3 regions of the Ensifer sp. ENS02 genome follow, and region 2 is predicted to be linked to each of the others. Evidence: predicted binding sites of a transcription regulator. Region 2 holds the regulator's gene; each other region holds the start of a gene.

Region 1 (4,174 bases), on a different contig from region 2:
GCCCGCGTCTTCGCGCTGGCCTAGGCCCCCGGCCTATTGAGCACAGCCAGGTTTTGGCTGAAGCGAGCCTGACGAGAGCAAGGTCGTATACGCTTCGACGGCAACCACATGTTCCCGATCGTCAACCGGTTCCGCACTGGCTGCGTCACCATGGATCATGGTGCGCCAACGCTACGCCGATTGCGGAAAGGTCAACGGCTACGCCTGACGCGCCAAAGCACCCTACCCTCCAACGACTTCGCTGATCTGCACGATGGGCGCGATGTCCGTATAGTTGGCGACGTCCGCGGCAATCTCGGCGCGGTGGGGACCTAACGCCTCCTGGAATGTCTCGAGGCTCGGCGAGTAGACGTGGCACGCCGCGACGAACCCCGGCGCGCTTCCAGGCTCGCGACCCGCAAGGCCCTTATCGATCTCGTAGCGCAGGCAGGCATCGCCGAGCCGTTCCTGGATCAGTGGCATGTGGCGGGTGCGGTAGTAGTCGTGATCGAACTTCGAGCCGCCATCGGCCGGATAGTAGACGCTCATCTTGATCATGGTCGGGCTCCTGCCTGAACGCCGCTCCGAGCGTTCGAAGCTTCTTCTAGGTCACCGACCTGTAGAGCACAACCAGGTTTTGGCTGAAGCGAGTTTGACGAGAGCAAGGTCGTTTTCGCTGTGCTTGTCGAAGCCGGTGACGACGGCACGGAAGTGCCTGAGTGCTGACGAAGCGTTCGACGAGGTTGCGATAGCGACAGAGGAAGGTGCTGAAGGACGCGCATCGTTTGTGGACGGCAACGATGCCGCGGGGTTGATCGAGCGCGGCAAAGGAAGGCGCTTGTTTGCGGGCAAAAGTCTTCGGGAGTATCTTGGGCAGCGGTACGGACAATGGCGGGGGTCGTCATGGGGCCGCATGCATTTTGCCTGACATTCGCACTCGTCTCCATGGGCCTGCTTCTTGCGGGGTGTCAGACCGTGACTGTCCAGGCGGACGACAAGACCGGCCCGACCACGAAACTCGAGATCACCGGCATCCTGGATGACCATGGCAATCCCGACCCGGTCTTTAACGACAGCAGCTGCTGCAACCGCCGCCGAAGTGTTCCCGATCTGGCGCCTCTGACGATTGCAGCTTCGGCCGAGGACCCCGAAAGCGGTGTGCGCGACATTGCCGTCTGGATCTGGGCCATCAAGCGGTGCCGCTACGATGACAGCACGGGAGATTTTCAGATCACGCAATCGACCGTGGCCGCTGCAGGCACGGCTTCGGGGACGTACCCACCCGGCAGTTCCGCGCCGCTCAGCCGCAGTTCGACGGCAACCGTTCGCATGGCCGACACGCCTTATGGCGCCTGCAACCCCAAGACCGTCACTGACGCCAGTGGCCAGACGCGCGTGGTTGCCGCGCAGCCGACGGGCTTCTGCGGCCGCAGGGTCTTCATCGTCACGCAGAACGGCAACGCCTATCAGGGCTCGAGCAAGGGCGTGCTGTTTACGACCGGACCATTCGGCTCGAACAATCAGCCGTGCAACGAAATCCCCAACTGAACGCATCGGCGACGGCTTCCCCAAAACGCAGCGCTGGCAATCGCCGCGACGTCGGCTATCGTCACCGCTTCAGGCGACAGGCCGGCCCGCACACAACCGCCGAGAACAACAGCGAAGGAGCCCCATGAGCACCGTATCCCCGCCTCAGAACCCGGAAGCCGATCCGCGTGTCAAAGCCGTGTTCGACGACATTCGCACCACCCGCAAATCCGACTTCATCAACAATATGTGGCTGTGGCTCGCCTTCGATCCGGAGCTCCTGGAACAGACCTGGCGCGACGTGAAGGCCGTGATGGCAACGCCCTCGGCGCTCGATCCGCTGGTCAAGGAGATGCTCTATATCGCCGTCTCCGTCACCAATGGCTGCGGCTACTGCGCCCATTCCCATACGGCGGCGGCAAGGGCGAAAGGCATGACCGACGCCGAGCATGCGGACCTGCTCAGGGTGATCTCGCTTGCCGCCCGCACCAACCAGTTGGCGACGGCGCTGCAGGTGCCTGTGGATACCGCCTTCGACAAGACAAAAGAATAGACCGCGCGACCAAGAATAAGCGGTCTCGAAATCGCCTGTCTTTCCACAGGCTTGGTGCGGCTGGCGCAGAAAACGGAATAAAAGAAGAACATCCTTTCTGGCCTTTCCCCACCGAATCACTACATTGAGCCGCATGATGAGTGGTTTCGACGATATTCCCTTCTTCGACGAGGAGCCGGCGCCGCGCAAGCAGCAGCCCGCCCCCGCAGGTATTCCGGCAACGGGCGGCATCGCCGCGCGCGCCATGGCGGCGCGCGATCGCGCCCAGCCGCGCCCGGACTATCTCTCCGGCCTCAACCCGGAACAGTCCGAAGCGGTCGAGACGCTCGATGGCCCCGTGCTCGTGCTTGCCGGCGCCGGCACCGGCAAGACCCGGGTGCTGACGACCCGCATCGCCCATATCCTTTCGACCAACCGCGCCTTTCCCTCGCAGATCCTGGCGGTGACCTTCACCAACAAGGCGGCGCGCGAGATGAAGGAGCGCATCGGCGTGCTCGTCGGCCATGCGGTCGAAGGCATGCCCTGGCTCGGCACCTTCCACTCGATCGGCGTCAAGCTTTTGCGCCGCCACGCCGAGCTCGTCGGCCTGCGTTCCGATTTCACCATTCTCGACACCGATGACGTGGTGCGGCTGATCAAGCAGCTCATCCAGGCCGAAGGCATCGACGACAAGCGCTGGCCGGCCAAGCAGTTTGCCGGCATGATCGACGGCTGGAAGAACAAGGGCCTCGATCCCGCCCAGATCCCCGAGGGAGACGCCCGCGCCTTTGCCAACGGCAAGGGCCGCGAGCTTTACGCCGCCTACCAGAACCGGCTGTTGACGCTGAACGCCTGCGACTTCGGCGATCTTCTTTTGCACCCGATCCGCATCTTCCGCATGCATGCGGATGTGCTGAAGGACTATCACGACAAGTTCCGCTACATTCTCGTCGACGAGTACCAGGACACCAACACGGCGCAGTACATGTGGCTGCGGCTGCTTGCCCAGCGCCCCAAGGGCGTACCGCAGAACGTCTGCTGCGTGGGCGACGACGACCAGTCGATCTATGGCTGGCGCGGCGCGGAAGTGGACAATATCCTGCGCTTCGAAAAGGATTTCCCGGGCGCCAAGGTGATCAAGCTTGAGCGCAACTACCGCTCGACCGAGCACATTCTGGGCGCTGCCGGTCACCTGATCGCCCACAACGAGGGCCGCCTCGGCAAGACGCTCTTTACCGACCGCATCGATCCGGATGATGAGAAGGTGCAGGTGCACGCCGCCTGGGATTCCGAAGAGGAAGCCCGCGCCGTCGGCGAAGAGATCGAGCAGTTGCAGCGCAAGAGCCACAAGCTCAACGACATGGCGATCCTTGTGCGCGCCTCGTTCCAGATGCGCGAGTTCGAAGACCGCTTCGTCACGCTCGGCCTCAACTACCGCGTCATCGGCGGCCCGCGCTTCTACGAGCGCCTCGAAGTCCGCGATGCCATGGCCTATTTCCGCCTCGTCTGCCAGCCGGCCGACGATCTCGCCTTCGAGCGCATCGTCAACACGCCGAAGCGCGGTCTTGGCGACACCACCGTGCGCACGCTGCACGACTATGCCCGCGCCCGCGACATCCCGATGCTGGCGGCTGCCTCCGAGATCATCGAGACCGACGAGCTGAAGCCGAAGGCGCGCAAGGCACTGTTCGACGTCGTCACCGATTTCCGCCGCTGGCAGAGCCTGCTTGAAACGACCGTGCACACCGAGCTTGCCGAGCAGATCCTCGACGAGAGCGGCTATACGGCCATGTGGCAGAACGACAAGACGGCGGAAGCCCCCGGACGGCTGGAAAACCTGAAGGAACTCATCCGCTCGATGGAAGCCTTCGAGAGCCTGCGCGGCTTCCTCGAACACGTCGCTCTGGTCATGGATGCCGAGCAGAACGAGAACCTCGATGCCGTCTCGATCATGACGCTGCACTCGGCCAAGGGCCTGGAGTTCGATACTGTCTTCCTGCCCGGCTGGGAGGAAGGCCTGTTCCCGCACCAGCGCGCGCTTGATGAGGGCGGCCGCTCCGGCCTTGAGGAAGAACGGCGCCTCGCCTATGTCGGCATCACCCGCGCCAAGCATCGCTGCCACATCTGGTTCGTCTC
Region 2 (4,174 bases):
TTGCGGCCCTCGTCGGCGATGATCTCGTCGACCGCCCGCTGGCATTTCATCAGCTCGTCGGCCGCCGGGCCGGTGCCGCGCAGGCTGAGATTTGCGATGACGCGATCTTCAAACGCGATGGCCAAGGCCCGCTTGCGCACGAAGCCCGTCAGGAACTCGGCGTCGGTGACGTTCACGAACAGAAACTTTCCGCTCGCATCACCGGCGGCGGTCGCCGAGGCGCTCCAGGGATCGGTCTTGTCGAAGCGGAAGGTCAGGTCGTACTCTTTGCCGACCTCGAGCGACCTCCAGTCGTCGCTGGCGAAGCTCATATAGAGCGGCGACTCGGAGCCCTTGGGATAGAACCCAAGGCGCAAGGTGACCCCGCCGTCGAATACCGACGAGATGAAGCAGGAGCCCTCCATCGAGGTGTCGGATGCAACGGTCCAGCCGTCGACATCCTTCCACTTGATGATTTCGGACTCCTCAGCCGCGGCCGATCCCGCGGCGATCAGACAGCTTACCAATCCGACCAGCAATCTACGCATGCAAAACCCCCGTTTGCCCGCATTTTGATAGGTCCCCCCGTCACTGTCGAGGGTGCCTAGCCGATCCCAGGCAATATTTTAGGAATATTCACCTCTCTGCGGCAAGCGGACGCGCCCATCACATGGCGAAAGGATCTTTCGACGACTTGGTCTGGCCGCCGCCGGCAAAGGGATCGTTGTTCGGCGCATTGCCACCGGCGCCCGCAAAGGGATCGTTCGCCGCTCCCTGACCGCCATTCGGGATCAAGGCGCTCACCGCCTCCTGGCACTTGAACATCTCGCTTACCGCCTTCATCGAATCACGCAGGCTGAGGCTCGCGACGACGCGCCCCTCGAAGGCCAGCGCCAAGGTGTTTTTGCGAACGAATTCGGTAAAGAAGTCGGTGTTGGAAAAGTTGACGACAAGGGCCTTGGCTCCGGTCAGATCAACACCGAACGCAACGGCCGGCCACTGACGACCACGGTCGAGCTGCAAGGCAACATCGTATTCCCGCTGCGGCTCGATGGATTTCCATTCGGCATTGCCGATCGAAAGAAACGCCAGGTTCGTCGATCCCCGCGGATAAAAGCCGATACGAAGGATAGCGCCGGCGTCATAGCTCGTCGCCGCGTAACACGAGCCTCCCAGGGAAGGATCGGATCCCACCGTCCAGGCGTTGATCCGTTTCCAGATATTCGAACGCCCTTCTTCAGCAGACGCCGCTCCAGCCGTGAGCAACAGGCCGAGCACCACCAACGACAATCTATGCATGCAACCACCCCACTTTCCACGCAAAGTTATCTTTTTTTAGAGGCCTGTCGAGACGGTGAAGGCCCTTCCCCGCAGGGATTTTTGCGCGCCCCAGGCCCGATGCGAAAGCTGGCAGCTCCGATGCATTCTCCGCGCCGGTCCATAAAGAACGGCCGAGACGAGGTTGAGATGGAGCGGCTGGCGCAAATCAGCCACAGCCTGCGGGCAAAGAGCTGTTGAACAAGGCAGAGTGATCGCCATGCTTGCTGGACTTCGGAACGAAAGCGCGGTTCACATCGTTTACCACCCCGTAGTCCCACCCCTTCATCAAGTGGACGATCACCGTGCTTGCCGCCCTGCTTCTCGCTTCGATAGTCGCATCGCCCAATATGCCTGACGTCAAGCTCAGTGCCGCGACGGTGGATGAACTCCAGACCGATTTCGAACGGGCCGTGCCGTGCCATCAGATCGATGGACGCAATGTTTGGAAGGGCGCGCTCGCGTTCTACATCCAGTCCTTCGTTTATGACGGCGATACGCCCGTTGCGACCGATGCGGCCGACGCAGTGCTTCCGGAAGACAACAGCGCCGAAACGGTGAAGGAGTTCGAAGACGCCTGCTCGGCCTCGCAAGCGACTTAAGTCTCTCCGCGAAGAGAGCCGCGATTCGTTCGAATCACGCGCGCGACCGGCCTGCCCGGCGCTGTTTTGGGACGCAACCGTCGCCGAAAACCGCCCCGCTCCCGCAAAAGTGACCAATCGCCCCCCACAGAAGCAGCCAATTGCCTGAATTCACGGAATTTTAGGCACTTGCGGAACACATATGGAACAGATAGTGTCTGTTCTTGATTTGTTTCACGCCTCTGGAGCGACGTGCCATGCTGACCCGCAAGCAACAGGAATTGCTTCTGTTCATCCACGAACGCATGAAGGAGTCGGGCGTACCGCCGTCTTTCGATGAAATGAAGGATGCGCTCGACCTGGCGTCGAAGTCCGGCATTCACCGTTTGATCACGGCGCTCGAAGAACGCGGGTTCATTCGCCGGTTGCCGAACCGGGCGCGCGCGCTCGAAGTCATCAAGCTTCCGGAAGCCTACGCCGCCGGCCAGCAACAGCCGCGCAGAGGCTTCTCGCCGAGCGTGATCGAGGGCAGCCTCGGAAAGCCGCCGGCCGCCGCTCCTGCCACGCCGAAGCCGGCGCCGGTCGCCGAAAGCACGTCTGTTTCCGTCCCGGTGATGGGGCGCATCGCTGCCGGCGTGCCGATCTCGGCGATCCAGAACAACACTCATGACATTACCGTCCCGCTCGACATGATCGGCAGCGGCGAGCATTACGCCCTCGAAGTAAAGGGTGATTCGATGATCGAGGCCGGCATCTTCGACGGCGACACGGTGATCATCCGCAACGGCAACTCGGCCAATCCCGGCGACATCATCGTGGCGCTCGTGGACGACGAGGAAGCGACGCTGAAGCGCTTCCGTCGCAAGGGCGCGTCGATTGCGCTCGAAGCGGCCAACCCCGCCTACGAGACGCGCATTTTCGGACCGGATCGCGTGAAGATCCAGGGCAAGCTCGTCGGGCTGATCCGCCGCTACCATTGAATTCCAGGCAGAACGCCGAATCAAAAGAGCCTCGCCACTGAAAGTGGCGAGGCTCTTTCCATTTAAGGCGACCTGAAATCCAGATCGCTTATTCGTGGATCGTGTATTCGCCGAGTTCGCAGAGATCCTGCGTGTCCTCGGTCGTATCGAGGGCCGAGCCTTCCTCGAACTCGAATCGCATGTCGTATTTGCAGACGTCCCGCCCGTCGGCAATGGTGATCTCCATGCTCTCGCCGGGGTTCAGGACCTGCCGACCGAAAACATCGTCTTCCCATTCATTGACGCCGACCGGCGACGTATAGAAATTCGTCAGTACCGCGCCGGTGTTGTTCTTCAGCTGGAAAACCAGGTCGTCCGCGCGCGCCTCAATAGCGGTCGCAGCAAAACACGCCAACGCCGTCAGGATCAGTCTCTTTTTCATTGATGCCATTGCCTCCGTTCTTAATGTTGACGGACGCTACCGATGCGGTTGATCTCAGCGGAGTCATCGTTCCCCCTCTACCGAATTCACCGAAGCGATAAGATCCGACGGAGGCATAGGAGACGTGGCTTGCGCGGACGTGGGGTCGCGAATATTACCGCGCTGCCCTAAGGCAGAACGTCAAACCAAACTTAACGAGGTGAGATTTTTGGAGGCCTCGCCCGGAATTGAACCGGGGTACAAGGATTTGCAGTCCTCTGCGTCACCACTCCGCCACGAGGCCTCACAGCTCGGATAACCAAGCGTTGGCGCGGATTTAGAATGATTGCAGAAAAACCGCAAGAGGCATTTTCTGAAAAACGCGCCGTCGATTTGCAGGACGGATACTTTCCACAGAACGATCGACGATGTCCGCCGATCGTCTCCCAGCTGATCTCAGCACCAGGGCGTCGGGCGCCCTTCCCACGGCCGCACGAGCCCCTCGGAAACGAGTACACGTCCAAGAGATTGGTCACCGCGGGTGACCAGGCGCAGTTTCTCGCCGGCCTTGGCATCTGATCGCCCTCCCGCCGAGATCAGCCTGAAGTCGCCTGCATTCAGCAATTCGCGCAGGCGCTGCTTGGCGTAGAAGCCGCGCGAACGCTCCTTGTCGCAGCTTGCCTGGCGGATTCGCGGCGCATCGACATCGGCGACGTGGATCGTCTCGCCATGGAAGACGAAGGTCGCGCCATCGATCACGCAGTTGTCGTTGCGAATGCCGCAAAAATAGAACTGATCGGTACGGATGGATGCCGTCTTCACCTCTTCATTCGGCCGCACGAGAGGGGTTGGCGGCGTGACGCCGACATTCACCGACGGCACCGGGGCGGCCAGGGCAACCTTCGTCGCCGGGTTGG
Region 3 (4,174 bases), on a different contig from region 2:
GCAAAACACGCTTGGAGAAGGATGGCGTGCCCTTGAAAGCGCGTCCGGTGACATCCTCGATGATGCTCACCAGCAGTTCGGCGCTCGGATAGACCATGCGATAGCGATAGCCGCTGCCGCCCGGATGACCGTCGTGAATTTCGTCGGGATTGATCAGATAAAAGTATCCGGGGCCGGCCTCCGAACGCTCGCCCTTGATCTTGCTGATCTGCGAGCCGGCCTCGATGGCGCCGATGCTGAAGGTTTCGTGCGCGTGCGGCGCAAATTCATGGGTGATGAAGGTCGCCGTCAGACATTCCATGCCCATGAAGCGGGAATCCCGCCAGAAGCGCGTGCGCTCGGCGCCCTCTATCGGCATGACATCGATGGCTTCTTCCTGCGAAATTGTCTGCATGGCAAAACCATAGTGCGCCTGCGCGGCTGCGTCTTGCACAAAAGTGCTCGTTTGCCTGGTCCATCCGCGAGGGCGCTGCGACAGGGGAATATTTGCGACGCTCTGCGCTTGGCTGTATTGATCCTGGATCATCCACGCAGAGTGCCCGGCATGCTTCCTCCAGACTTCCTTTCCGCTTCCAACCGGCTCACGATCGATCTTGGCGCGCTTGTCGACAACTGGCGGGCCATGAACAAGCGCTCCGGCAAGGCGCGTGCCGCAGCCGTCCTCAAGGCGGATGCCTATGGCATCGGCATCGCGCAGGCGGCCCCTGCCCTCTATGCGGCCGGCGCCCGCGATTTCTTTGTCGCCAATGCCGAGGAAGGCGCAGCACTCCGTCCGCTTGCACCGGACGGCCGGATCTACATTCTCGCCGGGATGTGGCCGGGCAACGAGGCGCTGTTCTTCGACAACGATCTGGTGCCGGTCATCAACTCGGACGAGCAGCTGGCCGTGTTCATGGCCGCCCTTTCCGAGCGTGGCGACCACCCTTGCGTGCTGCATGTGGATACCGGCATGAACCGGCTCGGCCTTACGGTCGAGCAGGCCGTTGCGCTTGCGACAGACCCGGCGCGACCGGCAAGCTTTTCGCCGGTGCTGATCATGAGCCATCTCGTCAGCGCCGACGATCCGGACCATCGGCTGAATGGCCTTCAACTCCGTCGCTTCCATGAGGTGTCGACTGCCTATGAAGGGGTCGATGCGAGCCTTGCCAACTCCGGCGGCGTCTTCCTCGGGCCCGACTATCATTTCGACCTGACCCGGCCGGGCATCGCCGTCTATGGCGGCGAGGCGGTGAACGACATCCCCAACCCGATGAAGCCGGTCGTGACCGCCGAAGCACGGATCATCCAGGTGCGAGACGTGGCCGCCGGCGGCACCGCGAGCTATGGCGCCTCTGCCCGCTTCGACCGCGACAGTCGCATCGCCACGGTGGCTGTGGGATATGCCGATGGCTATCACCGTTCCGTCTCCGGCGGCGGCGTCACGCTCAGGCAGGCAACGCCATCAGGGGCCTTCGGTTTCCTGCACGGCCAGAAGGTCCCGCATGTCGGGCGCGTCACCATGGACCTCAGTCTCTTCGACGTCACGGACCTTCCTGAAAGCGCGGTACGACCGGGTGATTACATCGAGCTCTTCGGCCGGCACATCGCCATCGACGATGTCGCGCGCGCCGGAGGGACGATCGGCTACGAGATGCTGACCAGTCTCGGCCGCCGCTATATCAGGCACTATATCGACAGCGTCTGACCCGCTCCTTCAGCTCATTTTTCGGTTATTCTTGCAGAAATTCACCTTTTGTTCCGCACTTTGCGGCATTATGTGACGATACAGATGATTCTTTGCCGCCGACGTCCCCTCGCGACGTCGGCGGTCTCACATTCCGAAAGTCGATGCCGATGGCGAAAGCGCGTACCCAATTCATCTGCCAGAACTGCGGCACGATCCACACTCGCTGGGTGGGAAAATGCGAAGGCTGCGGCGAGTGGAACACGATCATCGAGGACGACCCGACGGCGGGCATCGGCGGCGGTCCGTCGCGCGCGCCGAAGAAGGGACGCCCGGTGGCGCTCACCACCCTCTCGGGCGAGATCGAAGACGCGCCACGCATCCAGACAGGCATCTCGGAACTCGACCGGGTGACCGGAGGCGGCTTCGTGCGCGGATCGGCGCTGCTCGTCGGCGGCGATCCGGGTATCGGCAAGTCGACGGTGCTGATGCAGGCAGCGGCCGCGCTCTCGCGCCGCAAGCATCGCGTCATCTATGTCTCGGGCGAAGAGGCTGTGGCGCAGGTGCGTCTTCGCGCCCAGCGGCTGGGGGCTGCCGACAGCGATGTGCTGCTCGCTGCTGAGACCAACGTCGAGGACATTCTGGCGACGCTGTCGGAAGGCAAGCGCCCGGATCTCGTGATCATCGATTCGATCCAGACGCTCTGGAGCGACATCGTCGATTCCGCGCCGGGCACGGTGACCCAGGTTCGCACCGGCGTGCAGGCGATGATCCGCTTTGCCAAGCAGACGGGAACCGCCGTCGTGCTCGTCGGCCATGTGACCAAGGAGGGCCAGATCGCCGGTCCGCGCGTCGTCGAGCATATGGTCGACGCCGTGCTCTACTTCGAAGGCGACCGCGGCCATCACTATCGTATCCTGCGCACCGTCAAGAACCGCTTCGGCCCGACCGACGAGATCGGCGTGTTCGAAATGTCGGACAAGGGCCTGCGCGAGGTCGCCAACCCGTCGGAACTGTTTCTCGGCGAACGCAACGAGAAATCGCCGGGCGCCGCCGTCTTTGCCGGCATGGAAGGCACCCGCCCGGTTCTCGTCGAAGTGCAGGCGCTGGTCGCCCCGACCTCGCTCGGCACGCCGAGACGCGCCATCGTCGGCTGGGATTCCGCACGGCTCTCGATGATCCTTGCCGTGCTGGAAGCCCATTGCGGCGTGCGGCTCGGCCAGCACGACGTCTATCTCAACATCGCCGGTGGCTACCGCATTTCCGAGCCGGCGGCCGATCTAGCTGTGGCTTCCGCACTGGTTTCATCGCTTGCCGGGCTTGCCCTTCCGGCGGATTGCGTCTATTTCGGCGAAGTCAGCTTGTCGGGTGCCATCCGGCCGGTTGCGCATACCGCACAACGCCTTAAGGAAGCCGAGAAGCTCGGGTTCTCCCAGGCGGTCCTGCCGTCCGCTTCGACCGAACTGCCGAAAAACGGCAATGGCCGCTGGAGCGAGATGGAAAGCCTGCCCGATCTGGTGGCGCGCATCGCGGGGTCGCGAAACGCGCTGAGACCGGTGGAGGACGAAGACTGAAAGATGCGGATGCCGCAGGCCGCCCTTTAAGGGCCGCAAACAGGCTGCAAATGCCCTGAACTCAGGGCCGATGGCGGATAGGCTTGAGGAGACCCGGACGAACCGGGTCCGGAGTAAGGACAAAATGCCCATTACAATTCTCGACGGTATCGTTCTCGGCGTCGCCCTGTTTTCCGCAATCCTGGCCATGGTTCGAGGCTTCTCGCGCGAGGTGCTTTCGGTCGCGAGCTGGGTGGGTGCGGCGGCTGCCGCCTACTTCCTCTACCCGCATCTCCTGCCCTATGCGAAGCAGTATACCAACAGCGACACGGTCGCGATGATCGGATCGGCGGCGGTGATCTTCCTGATCGCGCTGATCATCATCTCCTTCATCACCATGCGGATCGCCGATTTCATCATCGACAGCCGCATCGGCGCGCTCGACCGCACGCTCGGCTTCCTGTTCGGCGCTGCCCGCGGCATCCTTTTAGTCGTCGTCGCCATGCTGTTCTTCAACTGGCTCGTCGCTCCCCAGCAGCAGCCGACCTGGGTCACCCAGGCCAAGTCGAAGCCGCTGCTCGACAATCTCGGCAACAAGCTGATCGCGCTTTTGCCCGAAGAAGCCGACGCCACCATTCTCGATCGCCTGCGCGGCAAGGACACGACCGGTGAAGGCGAAGGCGAAGCGCCGGCAACGACGCCCGGCCAGGCACCTGCGACGACGCCAGACCAGGCGCCCGCCGACGACGCCCCGGCCACCAACGGCTGAGACAGGAACGATTTGCCGACAAAGCCCGCCCCGCGGGCTTTGTCCTTTTGGGGAATAACGCTTGCAGCCGTTTTCAGCTAAGATTGCTTGAAGACGGCGGGCCTGATCACGATATGCGCACCGGTACGGAGCAAAGGCGACTGTGATGACCGATAGATCCATCGAAATCCACGATGAACTCGAAGGCGA

Evidence for each region. The regulator LexA, encoded in region 2, represses DNA repair genes until DNA is damaged. The targets are predictions, from matches to a motif close to TGTTCNNNNTGTGTTCNG.
Region 1: a site for LexA is predicted at 2,133-2,150, ahead of IB262_RS01050 (UvrD-helicase domain-containing protein). Genes of this name have one in related genera too.
Region 3: a site for LexA is predicted at 1,723-1,740, ahead of radA (DNA repair protein RadA). Genes of this name have one in related genera too.

Annotation. Positions count from the first base shown of each region.
Region 1 is NZ_JACVAO010000001.1:221,298-225,471, reverse strand. Features, by position in the region: gene IB262_RS01070 (cyclase family protein) at 1-24, shown strand, start outside; gene IB262_RS01065 (EthD family reductase) at 223-537, opposite strand; gene IB262_RS01060 (hypothetical protein) at 883-1,527, shown strand; gene IB262_RS01055 (carboxymuconolactone decarboxylase family protein) at 1,652-2,059, shown strand; gene IB262_RS01050 (UvrD-helicase domain-containing protein) at 2,193-4,174, shown strand, end outside.
Region 2 is NZ_JACVAO010000009.1:320,509-324,682, reverse strand. Features, by position in the region: gene IB262_RS21170 (hypothetical protein) at 1-518, opposite strand, end outside; gene IB262_RS21165 (hypothetical protein) at 646-1,263, opposite strand; gene IB262_RS21160 (hypothetical protein) at 1,602-1,898, shown strand; gene lexA (transcriptional repressor LexA) at 2,135-2,857, shown strand; gene IB262_RS21150 (hypothetical protein) at 2,946-3,278, opposite strand; tRNA gene IB262_RS21145 (tRNA-Cys) at 3,488-3,561, opposite strand; gene IB262_RS21140 (thermonuclease family protein) at 3,714-4,174, opposite strand, start outside.
Region 3 is NZ_JACVAO010000002.1:289,965-294,138, forward strand. Features, by position in the region: gene IB262_RS05965 (AraC family transcriptional regulator) at 1-394, opposite strand, end outside; gene alr (alanine racemase) at 545-1,684, shown strand; gene radA (DNA repair protein RadA) at 1,834-3,237, shown strand; gene IB262_RS05980 (CvpA family protein) at 3,362-3,985, shown strand; gene purF (amidophosphoribosyltransferase) at 4,131-4,174, shown strand, end outside.